Ramlibacter pinisoli: one gene and its partners. The protein of the gene in region 3 interacts with the protein of the main gene of each other region in a pairwise test. Links are inferred from orthologs where the notes say so. Each region holds a gene or a part of one and is shown on either strand. Other genes may lie near its edges.

Evidence for each region. The genes of interacting proteins can lie anywhere in the genome.
Region 1: the proteins of ftsZ (region 3) and zapD interact in binary tests that used the Escherichia coli proteins (3 or more experiments, as listed by UniProt). The link is inferred for Ramlibacter pinisoli from one-to-one orthologs.
Region 2: the proteins of ftsZ (region 3) and GON04_RS13835 interact in binary tests that used the Escherichia coli proteins (3 or more experiments, as listed by UniProt). The link is inferred for Ramlibacter pinisoli from one-to-one orthologs.

What each region holds. Positions count from the first base shown.
Region 1 is NZ_WSEL01000009.1:1,830,809-1,834,460, reverse strand. What follows is about bases 123-3,058. They hold zapD (cell division protein ZapD), read right to left. Parts: upstream 2,001-3,058; coding sequence 1,245-2,000; downstream 123-1,244. Other genes in these bases: GON04_RS23150 (prepilin peptidase), read right to left, coding at 2,642-3,058; coaE (dephospho-CoA kinase), read right to left, coding at 2,038-2,634; GON04_RS23165 (DNA gyrase inhibitor YacG), read right to left, coding at 1,033-1,236; GON04_RS23170 (NUDIX domain-containing protein), read left to right, coding at 567-1,028; GON04_RS23175 (ATP-binding protein), read left to right, coding at 123-561. Outside these bases: more of GON04_RS23175, read left to right, coding at 1-122; more of GON04_RS23150, read right to left, coding at 3,059-3,484; GON04_RS23145 (type II secretion system F family protein), read right to left, coding at 3,481-3,652. UniProt on the Escherichia coli protein: Cell division factor that enhances FtsZ-ring assembly. Directly interacts with FtsZ and promotes bundling of FtsZ protofilaments, with a reduction in FtsZ GTPase activity.
Region 2 is NZ_WSEL01000006.1:147,660-151,331, reverse strand. Bases 123-3,078 are described here. They hold GON04_RS13835 (rod shape-determining protein), read right to left. Parts: upstream 2,145-3,078; coding sequence 1,101-2,144; downstream 123-1,100. Other genes in these bases: gatA (Asp-tRNA(Asn)/Glu-tRNA(Gln) amidotransferase subunit GatA), read left to right, coding at 2,584-3,078; gatC (Asp-tRNA(Asn)/Glu-tRNA(Gln) amidotransferase subunit GatC), read left to right, coding at 2,288-2,587; mreC (rod shape-determining protein MreC), read right to left, coding at 123-961. Outside these bases: more of mreC, read right to left, coding at 26-122; more of gatA, read left to right, coding at 3,079-3,672. UniProt on the Escherichia coli protein: Forms membrane-associated dynamic filaments that are essential for cell shape determination. Acts by regulating cell wall synthesis and cell elongation, and thus cell shape.
Region 3 is NZ_WSEL01000003.1:1,534,552-1,538,754, reverse strand. Bases 519-3,503 are described here. They hold ftsZ (cell division protein FtsZ), read left to right. Parts: upstream 519-1,384; coding sequence 1,385-2,623; downstream 2,624-3,503. Other genes in these bases: lpxC (UDP-3-O-acyl-N-acetylglucosamine deacetylase), read left to right, coding at 2,894-3,503; ftsA (cell division protein FtsA), read left to right, coding at 519-1,119. In the rest of the region: more of ftsA, read left to right, coding at 1-518; more of lpxC, read left to right, coding at 3,504-3,817; GON04_RS26565 (hypothetical protein), read left to right, coding at 3,821-3,994; crossover junction endodeoxyribonuclease RuvC, read right to left, coding at 4,002-4,203. UniProt on the Escherichia coli protein: Essential cell division protein that forms a contractile ring structure (Z ring) at the future cell division site. The regulation of the ring assembly controls the timing and the location of cell division.

The DNA.
Region 1 (3,652 bases), on a different replicon or contig from region 3:
AAGGCCTGCCTGAACGAATACGCGGGCCGCGGGCTGCGGCTGATCGAGGTCGACAAGGCCGACCTCACCGACCTGCCGGACATCGTCGACGTGGTCTCCGGCCGGCCGGAGAAGTTCGTGGTGTTCTGCGACGACCTCAGCTTCGAGGAGGGGGAGGCCGGCTACAAGGCGCTGAAGTCCATTCTGGACGGCTCGGTGGCGGCGTCGACGCCCAACGTGCTGATCTACGCCACCAGCAACCGCCGGCACCTCCTTCCCGAGTACATGAAGGACAACCTCACCTACACCCACACCGAGGACGGCGAGGTCCACCCGGGCGAGGTGATCGAGGAGAAGATCTCGCTGTCCGAGCGGTTCGGTCTGTGGGTGAGCTTCTATCCGTTCAGCCAGGACGAGTACCTGGCCATCACGGCGCAATGGCTGTCGTCGTTCGGCGTGCCGCGCGACAGCATCGAGTCCGCGCGCGCGGAAGCGCTGGTCTGGGCGCTGGAGCGCGGTTCGCGCAGCGGGCGGGTGGCCTACCAGTTCGCGCGCGACTGGGCCGGCCGGCACGCGGCGTGAGCGGACTGCTCGTCGCCGACGGCGACCGGCCGCGCGAGGGCGGCCCCGACCGCAAGGAAGTGGAAGTCGCCGTGGGCGTGCTGGTGCGCGCCGACGGCCGCTTCCTGCTCACCAGCCGGCCCGAGGGCAAGGTCTACGCCGGCTACTGGGAGTTCCCCGGCGGCAAGGTCGAGCCCGGCGAGAGCGTGGAGGACGCGCTGCGCCGCGAGCTGGTCGAGGAGATCGGGGTGCGCATCGGCGCCGTGCATCCCTGGCGCGTCGAGCGGGTCGACTATCCGCACGCGCTGGTTCGGCTGAACTTCTGCAAGGTCTATGAGTGGGACGGCGAGCTGCACATGCACGAGGGCCAGCAGTTCGCCTGGGAAGAACTGCCGGTCGCCGTGGCGCCGGTCCTGCCCGGGACGGTGCCCGTGCTGCAGTGGTTCGCGCAGGAGCGCAGCTTCACCGGCGCCACGCACGCCGGCTAGCCGGCTACTGGAGCTTGGGATCGCCGAACGGCTGGTCGTCGGGCGGCGTTTCGTCCGGCACGCGGAAGCTCTCGCTGGCCCAGGCGCCGAGGTCCAGGTTCTTGCAGCGCTCGCTGCAGAACGGCCGGTAGGGGTTGGCCGGTGAATAGATGCTGTCGCCGCCGCAGGTGGGGCAGGCGACGATCCGGGGCCGGGGATCGTCGGGCATGGCCTTCCTCAGGAACACAGGGTGAGCTCGAAGCCCGCGTCCTCGTTGCTGCTGTGCAGCTTGTCGCTGCCTTCCTGGCGCATCAGGCGGACCGAGACCATCAGCCGGTTGCCGCTGATCTCGGGCACGAGGCGTTGGGCAGGGTCGATGCGCAGGCGCAGCAGCTGGAAGGTGCGCCCCTGCGGCAGGGTCTGCTGGAACTGGCCGCCGATCGCCATCACCTTTTGCGCCGTGCCCGAGTCGCGCAGCAGCTTCAGCAGCCGGTGGATGGACTCGGCGAAGGGGCCGAGCGGACGCGCCCAGCGCCCCAGGTCGGCCTGGCGGGTGGCGGCGTCGAGGTGTTGCCAGGCGTAGTAGCCCGGCAGGTCGAACTCGCAGGTGCCGCCCGGGATGCCGATGCGGCTGCGGATGCTCATGAGCCACTCGTTGTCGGTGAGCGACTGCCCGGCCTTGCCCGGCAGGTTGTTCAACGCGGTGAAGTTCGCATCGAGCTGCGACACCACCTCGTCGAGCACCGATTCCGCGACGCCGGGGTTGCCACGGTAGCTGTTGAGCACGCCCTTCTGCTTCTCGAGGTCCTTCATCACGTCCGACTTCAGGTCGGCGCGGGCCGCGACGTCCATGATCTCGAAGATGGTCGCGAGCGCGTAGTGGTGGTCGAGCGGATGCTCGCGCGGGACCAGTTCCCCGAGGCGCCGGAACAGGTGCTCCAGGCGGAGGTAGGTGCGGATGCGTTCGTTGAACGGGTATTCGTAGAGGATCACGCTCAAGGCTGCTGCGCGGCGTTCCGCGAACACACCATCATAGCCCGAACCCCCGCGCGACCTGTTCCACCTCGGCCCTCAGTTGGTCGAGCGTCAGGTCGTCGTTGACGATCACCACGTCGGCGGCACCCAGCCGCTGCCCGCGCGGCGCCTGGGCCGCGATGATGGCCTGCACCTGGGCTTCGGCCAGCCCGCTGCGGGCCTGCACCCGCGCGATCTGGGTGGCCGGCTGGCAGTCGACCACGAGCACGCGGTCGACCAGGGCGCGCCAGCGGCCGGATTCGACCAGCAGCGGGATGTCGAACACCACGCAGCGTGCGCCGGCCGCCTCGGCCATGGCGGCCTGGCGAGCAGTTTCGGCACCCACCAGGGGATGGATGATGGCCTCGAGGTCGCGCCGCGCCGCCGGGTCGGCGTAGACCTGGGCGCGCATCCGGTCGCGGTCGAGTGCGCCGTCGGGCGTGATGAAGTCGTTGCCGAAACGCGTCGCGATGGCCGGGATGGCGGCGCCGCCCGCTGCCGTGGTGGCCCGCGAGATGGCGTCGGCGTCGATCGCGGCGGCACCCAGCTCGCGCAGCATGTGCAGCACGGTGCTCTTGCCGCTCCCGATGCCGCCGGTCAGGCCGACTCTCATGGCACGCCTAGAGGCCGATGGTCCGCAGGATGGACTCGGGGCCGAACAGCAGGGCCGCGAAGCCGGCGCCGGCCAGGAACGGGCCGAACGGCACGTAGCCGCCAGGGCGCAGGCCACTCGCGAACTTCATGCCGATGCCGATCACGGCGCCGATGACCGAGGCCATCAGGATCATGGGCACCAGCGCCTCGGGCCCGAACCATGCGCCCAGTGCCGCGAAGAGCTTGAAATCGCCGTAGCCCATGCCTTCCTTGCCGGTGAGCAGCTTGAAGCCCTTGTACACCGCCCACAGGGACAGGTAGCCGGCGACCGCGCCCCAGAGCGACTGGCTGAGGGGCAGGGTGTTCCAGCGCAGCGCCGACGCGATGAGCCCGGCCCAGACCAGCGGCAACGTGATGTCGTCGGGCAGCAGCGTGGTGTCCCAGTCGATCAGCGCCAGCGCCAGCAGGGCGGCGCAGAAACCGCACCAGGCCAGGCCCTTCCAGGTCGCACCGTACTGCCAGACGCAGAAGGCGAAGAGGGCGGCCGTCGCCAGTTCGACCACGGGGTAGCGCCAGCCGATCGGCGTGCCGCACGACGAGCACTTGCCGCGCAGGGCAATGAAGCTCAGGACCGGGATGTTCTCGTACCAGCGGATGACGTGGCCGCACTGGCGGCAGCGCGAGCGTGGGCGCATCAGGTTGAACGGCTCCGACGGCTCCGGGTCCTTGCCCGCGAGGTCGGCGCATTCGGCCGCCCACTGCCTTTCCAGGATCCTGGGCAGCCGGAAGATGACAACGTTGAGGAAGCTGCCGACCAGCAGCCCGAGGACGCCGGCGAGCGCGGCGTCCACGACGGGCGAGACCATCAGACGACGGCGCCGAGCTTGAAGATCGGCAGGTACATCGAGACCACGATGCCGCCGATCAGGCCGCCGAGGAAGACGATGATGATGGGCTCCATCAGGCTGGACAGGCCGGCCACCATGTCGTCGACCTCGGCCTCGTAGAAGTCGGCGGCCTTGCTCAGCATGTGGTCG
Region 2 (3,672 bases), on a different replicon or contig from region 3:
GCGTGACGCAACGGACGGTCGCTGCTCATGCCCCGCCTCCCGGGCCCTTCCTGGGCACCTTGACCGGCGGCGGCGCGTCGATCGGTGGCCGCGGCGGGATCTGCGCCGCCACCGGCTTGAGCACCATGACATGGCGGGCGCCGTCCACCAGCGCCTGCGGCACGCAGTAGATGCGGGCGAAGGCCGAGTCGGCACGCCGCTCGACCTTGTCGACCTTGGCCACCGGCAGGCCGGCCGGGTAGACGCCGTCGACCCCGCTGGTGGTGAGCAGGTCGCCCGGCTGCACGTCGGCATTGCCGGCCATGAAGCGCAGTTCGAGCGCACCGGCGTGGGCGCCGGTCGGATCGCCATAGGCCACGCTGCGCGACCCGGTGCGGGTGTTCAGCACCGGGATGGCCTGGTCGCGGTCGGTGATCAGGGTGACCTCGCTCATGAGCGGGTGGGCGCGCGTGACCTGGCCCAGCACGCCCGATTCGTCGATGACCGGCGAGCCCTCGGTGATGCCCTGCGCCAGGCCCTTGTCGATGACCACCTTGCGGGTGTAGGGATCGGCGGCGTCGTACAGCACCTCGGCCGCCTGCGCCGTGGTGGCCAGGCGCTCGCGCAGCTCGAGCAGCTTGCGCAGCCGGGCGTTCTCCAGCGTCAGCTGCTCGACCTGGTTGGCCCGCTGCGACTGCTGGGCGAGCTTGACGCGCGCCTCGGCCTCCACCGCCTGCGCCCGGCCGAGAGACTCGAAGTACTCGGCGCCCTGGCGCAGGGCCAGGATGGGCTGCAGCGCGACCCATTGCACCGGGTAGAGCACGGTGGCCACCGCCGCGCGCAGCGGCTGCGTGATGTGGAAGCGGGTGTCGGCCACCATCAGGAACAGCGCCAGGGCGCTGAACACCATCAGCTTGGACAGCGCCGAGGGCCCCTGCTTGAAGAACGGCGGCGGCGTGCGGTCGAGCGTGCCTAAGGGCATGGCGGGCAACCTTGCTGCGCCGGGATGGCGGCGCCGGAACGCGGCTCGGGGACAGGAAGCTGGAGGGGGTTCATGGCGCGCGGCGCCGGTCAGCTGTGCCGCACCGCCGCCCGGTCAGCCCGCGCGGCGGCGACGGCCGTCATTCGGACGTGAAGATCGAGCCCAGGCGTTCCATGCGTTCCAGCGCGATGCCGCAGCCGCGCACCACGCAGGTGAGCGGGTCCTCGGCCACCAGCACCGGCAGGCCGGTCTCCTCGGCCAGCAGGCGGTCGAGGTCGCGCAGCAGGGCGCCGCCGCCGGTGAGCATCATGCCGCGCTCGGCGATGTCGGCGCCCAGCTCGGGCGGCGTGCTCTCCAGTGCGTTCTTCACCGCCGAGACGATGTTGTTCAGCGGGTCGGTGAGCGCCTCCAGGATCTCGTTGGAGGAGATGGTGAACGAGCGCGGCACGCCTTCGGAGAGGTTGCGGCCCTTGACCTCGATCTCCTTGACCTCGCTGCCCGGGAAGGCGGAGCCGATGTTCTTCTTGATCGCCTCGGCGGTGGGCTCGCCGATCAGCATGCCGTAGTTGCGGCGGATGTAGGCAATGATGGCGTCGTCGAAGCGGTCGCCGCCCACCCGCACGCTGCCCTTGTAGACCATGCCGCCCAGCGAGATGACGCCCACCTCGGTGGTGCCGCCGCCGATGTCGACCACCATGGAGCCGGAGGCCTCGCTCACCGGCAGGCCGGCGCCGATGGCGGCCGCCATCGGTTCCTCGATCAGGTAGACCTCGCTGGCGCCGGCGCCCAGCGCCGACTCCCGGATGGCGCGCCGCTCGACCTGGGTGGAGCCGCAGGGCACGCAGATGATGATGCGCGGGCTGGGCTTGAACACGCCGCGCGGGTGCACCATCTTGATGAACTGCTTGAGCATCTGCTCCGTGACGGTGAAGTCGGCGATGACGCCGTCCTTCATCGGCCGGATGGCCTCGATGTTGCCCGGCACCTTGCCCAGCATCGCCTTGGCCTCGTGGCCCACCGCCTGGATGGTCTTCTTGCCCTGCGGGCCCCCTTCGTGGCGGATGGCGACGACCGACGGCTCGTCGAGAACGATCCCCTTGTCCCGGACGAAGATCAGCGTGTTGGCGGTGCCCAGGTCAATGGCCAGGTCGGTTGACAGGTACCGACGGAACGCTCCGAACATGGGGGGGATTCCTCTTCTTCTGCGAAAGCGGCCCCGAAGGGCCGTCACCAAAGGCGGGATAATACCTGATCCCCTGTGAATAACTGCCAACGCGACAGCACGTCCTGCCGCGCTTACAACTGGTTTCGCCCCCGTTTTTCGCCATGGCCCTGACCCCCGACGACATCCGCCGCCTGCAGCACCTGGCGCGATTGGAGCTGCAACCGCCCGAAAGCGAGCGCATGCTCACTCAGATCAACGGCTTCTTCGGCATCGTCGAGGCGATGCGGGCTGTGGATACCGCGGGGATCGAGCCGCTGGCGCACCCGGTCGCCGCCATCCAGGAGGTCCAGCTGCGCCTGCGCGACGACGTCGCCAGCGAGCCGAATGCGCGCGAGGCCAACCAGCGCAGCGCGCCGGCCGTCGAAGCCGGCCTGTTCCTGGTGCCCAAGGTGATCGAATGAGCGACGCCCTGCACCAGCTGTCCGTCGCCGCCCTGGCGCAGCGCCTGCGCGACAAGCAGGTCTCGGCCGTCGAGGTCGCACAGCACTTCCTGGCCCGCGGCCAGGCCCACCAGGGGCTGGGCGCCTTCCTGGCCACCGACGAGGACGTCACGCTGGCGCAGGCCCGGGCCGCCGACCAGCGGCTGGCGGCCGGCGACCCGGCGCCGCTGCTGGGCGTGCCGATCGCCCACAAGGACATCTTCGTCACGCGCGACTTCCCCAGCACCGCCGGCTCGCGCATGCTGGCCGGCTACCGGTCGCCGTTCGACGCCACCGTGGTGCGCAAGCTGGCCGAAGCCGGCACCGTGACGCTGGGCAAGCTCAACTGCGACGAGTTCGCCATGGGCTCGTCGAACGAGAACTCGGCCTTCGGGCCGGCCCGCAATCCCTGGGACACCAGCCGCATCCCGGGCGGCTCCTCCGGCGGCAGCGCGGTGGCGGTCGCCGCCCGGCTGGCGCCGGCCGTCACCGGCACCGACACCGGCGGCTCGATCCGCCAGCCGGCCGCGTTCTGCGGCATCACCGGCATCAAGCCGACCTACGGCCGCGCCTCGCGCTACGGGATGATCGCCTTCGCCTCCAGCCTCGACCAGGCCGGCCCGATGGCGCGCAGCGCCGAGGACTGCGCGCTGCTGCTGTCGGCGATGTGCGGCCCCGACCCCGACCGCGACTCGACCTCGCTCGACCTGCCGGCCGAGGACTACACGCGCGGCCTGGGCGCGTCGCTGGACGGCCTGCGCATCGGCGTGCCGAAGGAGTTCTTCGGCGAGGGCCTGGCGGCCGACGTGCGTGCCGCCATCGACGCGGCGCTGCAGCAGTTCGTCCGCCTGGGCGCGCGCCTGGTCGAGATCTCGCTGCCGCGCACCGAGCTGTCGATCCCGGTCTACTACATCATCGCGCCGGCCGAGGCCTCGTCCAACCTGTCGCGCTTCGACGGCGTGAAGTTCGGGCACCGCGCGGCGCAGTACGACGACCTGGTCGACATGTACCGCAAGACCCGGGCCGAGGGCTTCGGCGACGAGGTCAAGCGCCGCATCATGATCGGC
Region 3 (4,203 bases):
GGCGTGTCGCCGTCCAACGGCCTCAAGCGCGGCGTGGTGGTGAACATCGACGCCACCGTGCAGAGCATCCAGCAGGCGCTCAAGGAAGCCGAGCTGATGGCCGACTGCAAGATCACGCGCGTCTACACCGGCATCACCGGCAGCCATATCCGCGGCATCAACTCCAGCGGCATGGTGGCGGTGAAGGACAAGGAGGTCACGCCGGCCGACGTGGCGCGGGTGGTCGAGACGGCGCGCGCGATCAACATCTCCACCGACCAGCGGCTGCTGCTGGTGGAGCCGCAGGAATTCGTCATCGACGGCCAGGACGTCAAGGAGCCGATCGGGATGAGCGGCATCCGCCTGGAGGCCAAGGTGCACATCGTCACCGGTGCCCAGAGCGCGGCCGAGAACATCGTCAAGTGCGTGCGCCGCTGCGGCCTGGAAGTCGAGCAGCTGATGCTCAACCCGCTGGCCTCGGCCCAGTCGGTGCTGACGCAGGACGAGAAGGAGCTGGGCGTGGCGGTGGTCGACATCGGCGCCGGCACCACCGACGTGGCCATCTTCACCAACGGCGCGATCCGCCACACCGCCGTGATCCCGATCGCCGGCGACCTGATCACCAGCGACATCGCGATGGCGCTGCGCACGCCGACCAAGGACGCCGAGGACATCAAGGTCGAGAGCGGCTACGCCAAGCAGCTGCTGGCCGACCCCGAGCAGCAGGTCGAGGTGCCGGGGCTGGGCGACCGCGGCCCGCGCATGCTCTCGCGCCAGGCGCTGGCCGGCGTGATCGAGCCGCGGGTGGAGGAGATCTTCTCGCTCGTGCAGCAGGTGGTGCGCGAGTCGGGCTACGAGGAGGTGCTGTCCTCGGGCATCGTCATCACCGGCGGCAGCGCCGTGATGCCGGGCATGGTGGAGCTGGGCGAGGACATCTTCCTCAAGCCGGTGCGGCGCGGCGTACCCCAGTACGGCGGCGCCCTGTCCGACATGGTGGGGCAGCTGCGCGCGGCCACCGTCATGGGCCTGCTGGAGGAGGCGCGCGTGGCGCGCCTGCGCGGATTCAAGGTGGCGCAGAAGAACGGGTCGATGAAGACCGCCTTCTCCCGCTTCAAGGATTTCATCGTGGGGAACTTCTGATGGAAGCTGGGACGGACCTCCGCACGCGAAGGTCGCGAGGGCTGTGCAAAGGACGCGAAAGGAAACCCGAATGGAGATGAATTGCCATCGACCCGTTTTTCTCGCGTCCTTCGTGCAACCTTCGCGTCCTTCGCGTGCGGGCGCCCGTGTTGTTCGCAAGACGAAACGACGACGGAGGTCCACCGATCCACCCTCATGAGCGTTTCCCTGCTTCACACCAACAAGATCTGCATTGGCAACTGCAACCGAATTTCAGGAGATTGAGATGAGCATCGAAATGATCGAAGTCGAGGAATTCCACCTGGGCACCCAGATCAAGGTCATCGGCGTGGGCGGGGGCGGCGGCAACGCCGTCGAGCACATGATCGACCGGGCGGTCCAGGGCGTGGAGTTCATCACCGCGAACACCGACGCCCAGGCGCTCTCGCGCAGCTGCTCCCACAAGACCATCCAGCTGGGCAACAGCGGGCTGGGCGCGGGAAGCAAGCCCGAGAAGGGCCGCGAGGCGGCCGAGGCGGCGGCGGAGAACATCCGCGAGGCCATCGACGGCGCGCACATGCTGTTCATCACCGCCGGCATGGGCGGCGGCACCGGCACCGGCGCCGCGCCGGTCATCGCCCGCATCGCCAAGGAGATGGGCATCCTGACCGTCGGCGTGGTGACCAAGCCGTTCGACTGGGAGGGCGGTCGCCGCATGACCAACGCCGACAACGGCCTGGCGGAGCTGGAGGCCAACGTCGATTCGCTGATCGTGGTGCTCAACGAGAAGCTGCTCGAGGTGCTGGGTGACGACATCACCCAGGACGAGGCCTTCGCGCACGCCAACGACGTGCTGAAGAACGCCGTCGGCGGCATCGCGGAAATCATCAACGTGCCCGGCCACGTGAACGTCGACTTCGAGGACGTGCGCACCGTGATGGGCGAGCCCGGCAAGGCGATGATGGGCACGGCGGTGGCGTCCGGCCCCGACCGCGCGCGCATCGCCGCCGAGCAGGCCGTGGCCTGCCCGCTACTGGAAGGCATCGACCTGTCGGGCGCCAAGGGCGTGCTGGTGCTGATCACCGCGGCCAAGGGCAGCCTCAAGCTGTCCGAGTCCAAGCTGGCGATGAACACCATCCGCGCCTACGCCTCGCAGGACGCGCACGTCATCTACGGCACGGCCTACGACGACAACCTGGGCGACGACGTCCGCGTGACGGTGGTGGCCACCGGCCTGTCGCGACAGGGCCAGCGCCGCACGGCGCCGCCGCTGCAGGTGCTGCGCACCGGCACCGACAACGTGCCGTTCCACGTGCCGACCATCAGCACCGTCGTCAGCGGCCCCGGCGCCATCGTCACCCAGGAGATGGGGCGCCCGTCGCACCAGCCCGACTACGGCAACATGGCCGTGCCCAGCGTGTGGCGCACCAACCGCACCCAGGCCGCGGCCAAGGTCGACGCGCTCAGCTCCGGCGGCATGGACGACTTCGAGATCCCGGCTTTCCTGCGCAAGCAAGCCGACTGATCACCTTCACTTCGAAAACGCTGCGCGTTTTCGAAGTGGGTTGATCGGTTGAACGAGGACCGGCGGAGCCGGATCCTCGTTCAAAGGGTGTTCGCGCTGCGCGCTGCTCCGCGCGAACGGTGGCGCGGCTCCTGCGGCGCCGCGCACCGGATGGCAGGGCTTCGTGGAGGCTCGGCTCAAGGGTTCCACGCTGCGATCACCAATCGCCGGCATAGCCAGAACCATTCCCTGTCCCCGCCTGCGGGACACCCCCCGACTTAAAATCGACACATGCTCCAGCAACGCACGCTCAAGACCCTCACCCGCGCCGTCGGTGTGGGCCTGCACAGCGGCCAGCGCGTGGAGCTGACCCTCAGGCCCGCGCAGCCGGACACCGGCATCGTGTTCCGGCGGGTCGACCTGCCCGAGCCCATCGACATTCCGGTGTCGGCCGAGGCGGTGACGGACACCCGGCTCGCCTCCACCATCTCGAGCGGCAGCGCCAAGGTGCACACGGTCGAACACCTGATGTCGGCCTGCGCCGGCCTGGGCCTGGACAACCTGTACGTGGACATCACGGCCGAAGAGGTGCCCATCCTCGACGGCTCGTCGTCGTCGTTCGTGTTCCTGCTGCAGAGCGCCGGCATCGAACTGCAGAACGCGCCGCGCCGCTTCGTGCGCCTGCTCAAGCCGGTGGAAGTGCGCGAAGGCGAGGGCGACGCGCTCAAGTGGGCACGGCTGGCCCCCTACCACGGCTACAAGCTGCGCTTCGAGATCGACTTCGACCACCGCGTGGTCGACTCCACCGGCCAGCGGGTCGAGTTCGACCTCGGCCAGGGCAACTACCAGCGCGACATCGCGCGGGCCCGCACCTTCGGCTTCACCAAGGACGTCGAGATGATGCGTGCCAACGGGCTGGCGCTGGGCGCCGGCATGGACAACGCCATCGTGATGGACGACTACCGGGTCCTCAACAGCGAAGGGCTGCGCTACGACGACGAGTTCGTCAAGCACAAGATCCTCGACGCCATGGGCGATCTGTACCTGCTGGGCAAGCCGATGCTGGCGGCCTACGGTGCTTTCCGCTCCGGCCACGCGCTGAACAACAAGCTGCTGCGTGCGCTGCTGGCCCAGCGTGACGCCTGGGAAGTGGTCACCTTCGAGGACGAGAAGCTCGCCCCGCCCGGTTTCGCGCTGCCGGCACGCGCCTGGTAGCCGATGCTGCTGTTCCGCTGGGCGATCGTGCTGCTCCTGCTGGGGGCGGGCGTGTGCTTCGCCTTCTATGCCGGCACCGGCCAGCCGCGCTACCGCCACTGGGGCTGGGTCATCCTGAAGTGGACCCTGCTGGCCGCCGCCGGCTTCTTCCTGGTGCTGGTGGCCGAGCGGATCTGAGCGGCGCCTAGAGCACGCGACCGGCGCGGTACTGGCCGGTGTTGCGGCGCGTGGTGGCCGCCACCTGCGCCAGCCGGGCGATCGAGCTGCCCACGTGCGCATGGGTGATCGCCAGCCCGAGGGCATCGGCGGCGTCCTGGCCGGGCACGCCCGGCAGCTTGAGCAGCCGCTTGACCATCTCCTGCACCTGCGCCTTGCCGGCCCGCCCC